DNA from 3 places in the Thermoanaerobacter siderophilus SR4 genome. Region 3 is predicted to be linked to each of the others. Evidence: riboswitches for the same ligand, from Rfam matches in the RefSeq annotation. Region 3 holds a riboswitch; each other region holds the start of a gene.

Evidence for each region. Region 3 has a riboswitch for S-adenosylmethionine ahead of THESIDRAFT1_RS10345 (methionine ABC transporter ATP-binding protein). Riboswitches for the same ligand answer to the same signal wherever they lie in the genome.
Region 1: linked by a shared signal. The riboswitch ahead of metK (methionine adenosyltransferase) and the one ahead of THESIDRAFT1_RS10345 (methionine ABC transporter ATP-binding protein) in region 3 are both predicted to bind S-adenosylmethionine.
Region 2: linked by a shared signal. The riboswitch ahead of THESIDRAFT1_RS03155 (homoserine dehydrogenase) and the one ahead of THESIDRAFT1_RS10345 (methionine ABC transporter ATP-binding protein) in region 3 are both predicted to bind S-adenosylmethionine.

The regions. Positions count from the first base shown of each region.
Region 1 is NZ_CM001486.1:46,522-48,791, forward strand. It holds gene metK (methionine adenosyltransferase) at 1-1,043, opposite strand, end outside; SAM riboswitch class I at 1,102-1,206, opposite strand; gene THESIDRAFT1_RS00255 (rubrerythrin family protein) at 1,320-1,823, opposite strand; tRNA gene THESIDRAFT1_RS00260 (tRNA-Tyr) at 1,961-2,046, opposite strand; tRNA gene THESIDRAFT1_RS00265 (tRNA-Val) at 2,069-2,144, opposite strand; tRNA gene THESIDRAFT1_RS00270 (tRNA-Pro) at 2,149-2,224, opposite strand.
Region 2 is NZ_CM001486.1:672,126-674,395, forward strand. It holds gene THESIDRAFT1_RS03155 (homoserine dehydrogenase) at 1-1,080, opposite strand, end outside; SAM riboswitch class I at 1,148-1,258, opposite strand; TPP riboswitch at 1,443-1,550, shown strand; gene thiC (phosphomethylpyrimidine synthase ThiC) at 1,596-2,270, shown strand, end outside.
Region 3 is NZ_CM001486.1:2,120,203-2,122,472, forward strand. It holds gene THESIDRAFT1_RS10340 (methionine ABC transporter permease) at 1-185, opposite strand, end outside; gene THESIDRAFT1_RS10345 (methionine ABC transporter ATP-binding protein) at 178-1,212, opposite strand; SAM riboswitch class I at 1,282-1,404, opposite strand; gene thpR (RNA 2',3'-cyclic phosphodiesterase) at 1,658-2,218, shown strand.

The DNA of each region.
Region 1 (2,270 bases), 470 kb from region 3:
GGTCTTAAATCAAAAACTTGTTTTACAATTTCCGAAATCTTTTCATCTGATATTTTACCTGTGCCAAAAGTATCAATACCTATTTCAAGAGGTGTAGCAACACCTATCGCATAAGCTAATTGCACTTCACACTTCTTAGCAAGTCCTGCTGCCACAATATTTTTTGCCACATATCTTGCAGCATAACTTGCGGATCTATCAACTTTTGTAGGGTCTTTACCAGAAAAAGCTCCGCCCCCGTGCCTTGCATATCCGCCATAGGTGTCTACAATAATTTTTCTTCCTGTAAGTCCGCTATCACCTTGAGGTCCACCAATTACAAACCTTCCTGTGGGATTTACAAAAATTTTAGTCCTATTATCTATCATATTTTCAGGAATTATAGGTTTTATTACATGTTCAATAATATCTCTTTCAATAGTATCATGGTCAACCTCAGGTGCATGTTGAGCTGATACTACAACAGAATCTACCCTCACAGGCCTGTCATCTTCATACTCTACTGTTACTTGTGTTTTACCATCTGGTCTTAAATAGCTTAATGTCCCGTTCTTTCTAATTTCCGCAAGTCTTCTTGCAAGCTTGTGAGCTAGCATTATAGGCATAGGCATTAATTCTTCTGTTTCATCGCAAGCAAAACCAAACATTAAACCCTGGTCTCCAGCGCCAATAGCCTCAATTTCCGAATCTGAAAGTTCTCCTCTTTTAGCTTCTAATGCCTTGTCCACACCGAGGGCAATATCCGGTGATTGCTCATCAATAGAAGTGATAACCGCACAAGTATCAGCGTCAAAACCGAATTTTGCTCTAGTATAGCCAATTTCTTCTACTACTTTCCTTACAACTTTCGGAATATCTACATAGCACTGAGTAGTAATTTCTCCCATTACTAAAACCAAACCGGTAGTTACAGCAGTCTCACAAGCAACTCTGGCATAGGGATCTTTTTTCAAAATTTCATCTAATATTGCGTCAGAAATCTGATCACAAATTTTATCAGGATGCCCCTCTGTGACTGATTCAGATGTAAACAGTCTACGCATTTTTTTCTATTCCTCCTTAAAAACAAAATAAAACCCCTTCCAAAAGAAGAGGCACATACCCTCATCTTTCAGAAGCATGCTTCTGAGAGAATTAGCACCTTGTCCTATAGGACAGGTTGCTGGGTTTCATCGGGCTCTTTCCCTCCACCTCTCTTGATAAGAGCATGTTATTAAATTTTCTGATGTCTACTATAGCACACTTTATCTACTATGTCAAATATTTTTGCATCAAAAAAGAGCATGCTAAAACATGCTCTTTTCTTTAAAAAATTATATTTAAAATGCTACAAATTTTTCTCCAGGAACTCCACATACAGGACATTTTTCTGGCAATACATCAACAGAGGTATATCCGCAAACAGGACATATGTAAACTTTTGATATCTTTATATCTTCTCCTTTTAATGCTGCTTCTTTTGCTTCAGTGTACAATTTTGCATGTATTTTTTCAGCCTCAATAGCATAATGTATGCTTTTTTTAGCTCCAGATTCCTCTTGAAGTTCTGCAACAGCATTATAAGCAGGATACATCTCTTCTACTTCAAAGGTTTCCCCTTCTATAGCTTTTTCAAGATTTTCTACTGTATTTCCAACTTCTCCAAGAGTTTTATAATGATTTGTGGCATGTACCAATTCAGCATAGGAAATAGCCCTGAAAAGTCTTGCAATATTAGGTTTGCCTTCTTTTTCAGCTACATCAGCAAAAATTTGATATCTCATGTGAGCTTGGCTCTCTCCTGCATAGGCTTCACTAAGATTGTGTCTCGTCATTTCTCTCATAAAAGATTCCTCCTTAATCAAATTTTTATTAATAAATAATTATTTTCTCTTTCAAATAATATTATACTACACTTTTTTACCATGTCAAGATATTTGAAGGAGAAAAATAAAAAAGACCTCACGGTCTTTTTTTTCAATGGTGGAGGGAGATGGATTCGAACCATCGAAGGCGACAGCCAACAGATTTACAGTCTGCCCCCTTTGGCCACTTGGGTATCCCTCCACAATATTTAATTTTTTGAAAATGGTGGTCGCAATAGGACTCGAACCTATGACCCCCTGCTTGTAAGGCAGGTGCTCTCCCAGCTGAGCTATACGACCACAATGGTCGGGATGGAGGGACTTGAACCCCCGACCCCATGCTCCCAAAGCACGTGCGCTACCAACTGCGCCACATCCCGACATCAGTGACGAAATAAATTATAATAGAAAAAATGAAATTTCACA
Region 2 (2,270 bases), 1.1 Mb from region 3:
CTTTAAAACTTTTTTCAAACCTAAAATATTTTCTTTATGAGTTTCAAGCCTTATATAAAAAGTATCTGTAAAACTTCCCTGACGAATTGGAAGAAAGTTTATCCTCTTATTATCTTTGATATCATAGTTTAACAATATATCAATTAAATCTGCCACTACAGCATCCCCTGTAGGAAGTTCTCCAGCACCTTTTCCTACAAAAACATATTCACCAAAACTATCCCCTCTAAGTATGATAGCATTATTTACGTCGTTTATCCTTGACAAAATATTATTTTCTTCGACTAAAACTGGTTCCACTCCTGCAAAGATGCCATCTTTGACTTTTTTGCCCCAGGCAAATAATTTTATTTTATATCCCCACTTATTGATGTAATTTAAATCTTGAGTCGTGATTTCGTCTATTCCTTTTCTGGTTATAGAATTTACTGGCACGTTTATATTGAACACTTTCCTCATTAATATAGCAAGTTTATAAAGGGCATCAAAGCCTTTTACGTCATAATCGGGATTTGCTTCTGCATATCCTAATTGCTGGGCTTCTTTAAGTGCTTCTTTATACCTTCTACCTTCAGTAGTCATTTTGGTGAGAATATAATTAGTAGTGCCATTTATTATACCGCCTACAAAATCTATTTCATCTGTAATTTTTAATCTATCAATTTGATGCAGTATAGGTATAGCCCCACCTACACTTGCCTCACATTTTAGAAATACTCTATTCTTTTCTGCTATTTCATTTAATTCTTCTCCATGCTTAGCTATCAATTCTTTATTTGCAGTGATTACATGCTTCCCTGAAGACAAAGCCTCCTTCACATATTCGTAAGCTGGAGAAATACCTCCTATTGCTTCAATGACTATTTTTATCTCTTTATCTTTCAAAATTTCTTCAGCATTTTGGGTAAGTAGTCCTTCTACCTTCACTTTCCTTGGCTTATTGAGATTTTTCACGAGTATCTTCTTTATCTCAGGATAAACCCCTGTACTCTCCCTTATATGACCTCCTCTTGAAGTTATCAATTTATATACTCCTGTTCCTACTGTTCCAAGTCCTAATAATCCGATTTTTATTTTCATGTCACACCTCCAAATAAATTTTTAGGCCCTCTTCTCAATGAGAAGAGGGCCTAATAATCCGCCACTCCTCTCATCTCTCAGGTTAGACACCCTAACCTGCAGGATTTGGCACCAGACGCATATAAATGCCGGTTGCCGGGTTTCATCGGGCCAGTCCCTCCACCACTCTTGATAAGAGGTTTGTGTGTAATATATTCAATTTTGCATGTTGTAATCTATGTTATCACTTTGAAACTGTAAAGTCAAGAACTTTTTTTGTACTCTTTCTTAAATTTTTTCTAAATTTTAATATACGCCGATTTTTTTTAGTGGTATAATATTATTGTATAATATTTATACTCTATCGATTATAAAAATTTAATATTTGCCACATGGGGTGCCGGCGTAACCGGCTGAGAAAAAGGTGTTGCCTTTTAACCCATCGAACCTGTTAGGTTAGTACCTGCGTAGGGATGTGGTCATCTGCCATGGCTATAATCCCCATGGTTTATTTATTTTTTAAGGAGGTTTTTATTATGACACAATTGGAATACGCCCTTTCAGGCATTGTCACAAAAGAGATGAAAATAGTCGCAGAGTATGAAGGAGTAGACGAAGAATTTATTTTAGAAGGAGTTAAAAAAGGAGAAATAGTAATACCATCAAACATCAACCACAAAAACCTCATTCCCAAAGGCATAGGAAGGGGTTTATCGACAAAAGTAAATGCCAATATAGGAACCTCTGATGCATACCCTGAAATTGAAAAAGAAATTGAAAAATTAAATGTTGCTGTAAAAGCTGGAGCAGATGCGGTAATGGATTTAAGCACAGGGGGCGACATTAACCAATCTCGTAGAAAAATACTTGAAAATTCCCCTGTCCCTGTAGGAACTGTCCCTATGTATCAAGCAGCTGTAGAATCTATATCCAAATACGGTAGCATTGTAGCTATGCCTGAAGAATTTATTTTTGAAGTTATAGAAGAACAAGCAAAAGACGGGGTTGATTTTATTACAGTCCACTGTGGTCTAACATTTGAATCATTGAAAAAGCTTAAAGACAACGGCCGAGTGATGGATATAGTAAGCCGCGGTGGCTCCTTTACAATTGCTTGGATGCTCCATAACAACAAAGAAAATCCTTTGTATAAACATTTTGATAGACTCCTTGATATTGCTAAAAAATATGACATAACTCTAAGCTTAGGA
Region 3 (2,270 bases):
AAAATATTTACAATAGTACCTAGTATTTTGTTTAAAGGTTCGTTATGCAGTATCTGATCTTTGTCAGTTACCATTAACAGCACACCAAGTGGTACACCAAAAATTGTTGCTATGAGCGTTGATACCACTACCATGTATATAGTTTGCCACGTTCCGACCAGCAATAAGTTTATAGTTTCAGACATTTTCAATCACCTCCACGTCGAGTCCCAAATCTTTTAGATATTTTAAAGCAGCGTCTGTTTCACCGTTTTTGCCTCTTAGCTCAACTATAAGAGTACCGTAGGGCATACCCTGGATGTGGTCAATGTTTCCATAGAGAATATTGGTGTCAACATCAAATTTTCTTATAATGCTTGATATGACAGGTTCTGTTGTAATTTCGCCGAAAAAGGCAATTTTAATAATTTTGCCTTCCAAGTGTTCGTGGGACAAGTTTTCAATCCTATCTTTTAATTCCTTAGGTATTTCTGATAAAGTTACAGATTTTAAAAAATTTCGTGCGGTTTCTGTTTGAGGTTTTTTAAATACTTCAATAAGAGGTCCCTGTTCTACCACACGACTTTTTTCAATAACTGCTACTTTATTGCAAATTTGTTTAATGACATTCATTTCATGAGTTATGAGAACTATGGTGATTCCCAGCTCCCTATTTATATCTTTTAAAAGATTTAAAATAGAAAGAGTTGTTTCTGGATCCAGCGCTGAAGTAGGCTCGTCACAAAGAAGAACTTTCGGATCATTAGCCAGGGCTCGTGCTATGCCTACCCGCTGTTTTTGACCGCCTGAAAGCTGAGAAGGATAGTTGTCGGCCTTGTCGGAAAGCCCCACGAGCTCTAAAAGATTTTCTACTTTTTTATCGATTGTCCTTTTGTCCAGCCCGGCAATCTCCAAAGGAAAAGCCACATTGCCTCTGACAGTTCTGGATGATAACAGATTAAAATGCTGGAATATCATGCCTATTTTTTTTCGCATTTCTTTTAATTCAGAGGGAGAAAGCCGAGTCATTTCAACACCATCTATCTCAATTGAACCGGAAGTTGGCTTTTCGAGCATATTTATGCAGCGCAGGAGAGTACTCTTTCCAGCACCGCTCAGACCTATAATTCCAAAAATATCGCCTTTTTCTATGTTGAGGTTGACGTCTTCCAAAGCCCTAACATTTCCTGAAGCTGAATGATAAACTTTTGTAAGATTTCTAATATAGATCAAAGAAAAGCCTCCTTTCCCAAAATAAAAATAAAAAATCCTCTTCTGACAGTACGAAGAGGTTTTTAAATCCTCTTATCTGCCAGAACTCAACGTTCTGCAGGAATTAGCACCGTGCAGCCGCATGTTTAAAACTTTCGGCCACCGGTTGCCGGGTTTCATCGGGCCAGTCCCTCCACCTGCTCTCGATAAGAGTTTTTATTTTATTATTCACTTCAGCAATTTAATTAGATAATAACATCAACATAAACTTTTGTCAATAGGTTAAAAAAGTCATGATGTAAGTTATTTAAAAAATCATAAAGCTAACAGAAACAGAGACAAGAAAAATATAGCAATAGTCTATTTGAGATGGATTTTTTTTGCTTCTATTTGCTATAATTTTGAGGAGGACAATGAAAGTTTTAATACAATTATTTCCATGGAAATAGAAAAAAGGAGGAATGCTATGAGAACGTTTATTGGAATTGATTTAGATGAAAAATCAATAGGGAAATTATCAAGTTTTCAGGAAGAGTTAAAAAATTATACGATAAAAGGAAGATGGACTCATAAAGATAATTTCCATATTACTTTAAAATTTCTAGGGGAAATAGAAACAGAAAGTGTAATGAAAATAAAAGACTCTCTTGAAGTAGCAGTAAAAGATATTAGTCCCTTTTATATAAAATTTGACAAAGTAGGATTTTTTAAGGGAAATGGCGATATGCGAGTATTGTGGGTAGGTACAGAAGAAAATTCCTTTCTTAATAAATTGCATCACAATATAGATAAAGAATTATATAAAATAGGATTTGCAAAAGATGAAAGAAAATTTACTTCTCACATTACTATTGCAAGAGATATACGTTTAAACATTGGAATAGAAGAAGTAAATAATCTTTTTGAAAAACAAGAGAAAGAGGCTATTTTAGTAGATACAATTTTTTTGTATGAGAGCGTTATACAAGAAAATAGAAGAAAATATATTCCTATATTTAGTGTGCCTTTAAAATCGAGTAGGAGCTGAATAATTATTTTATTCAGCGTCCTCTCACACCACCGTACGTACCGTTCGGTAT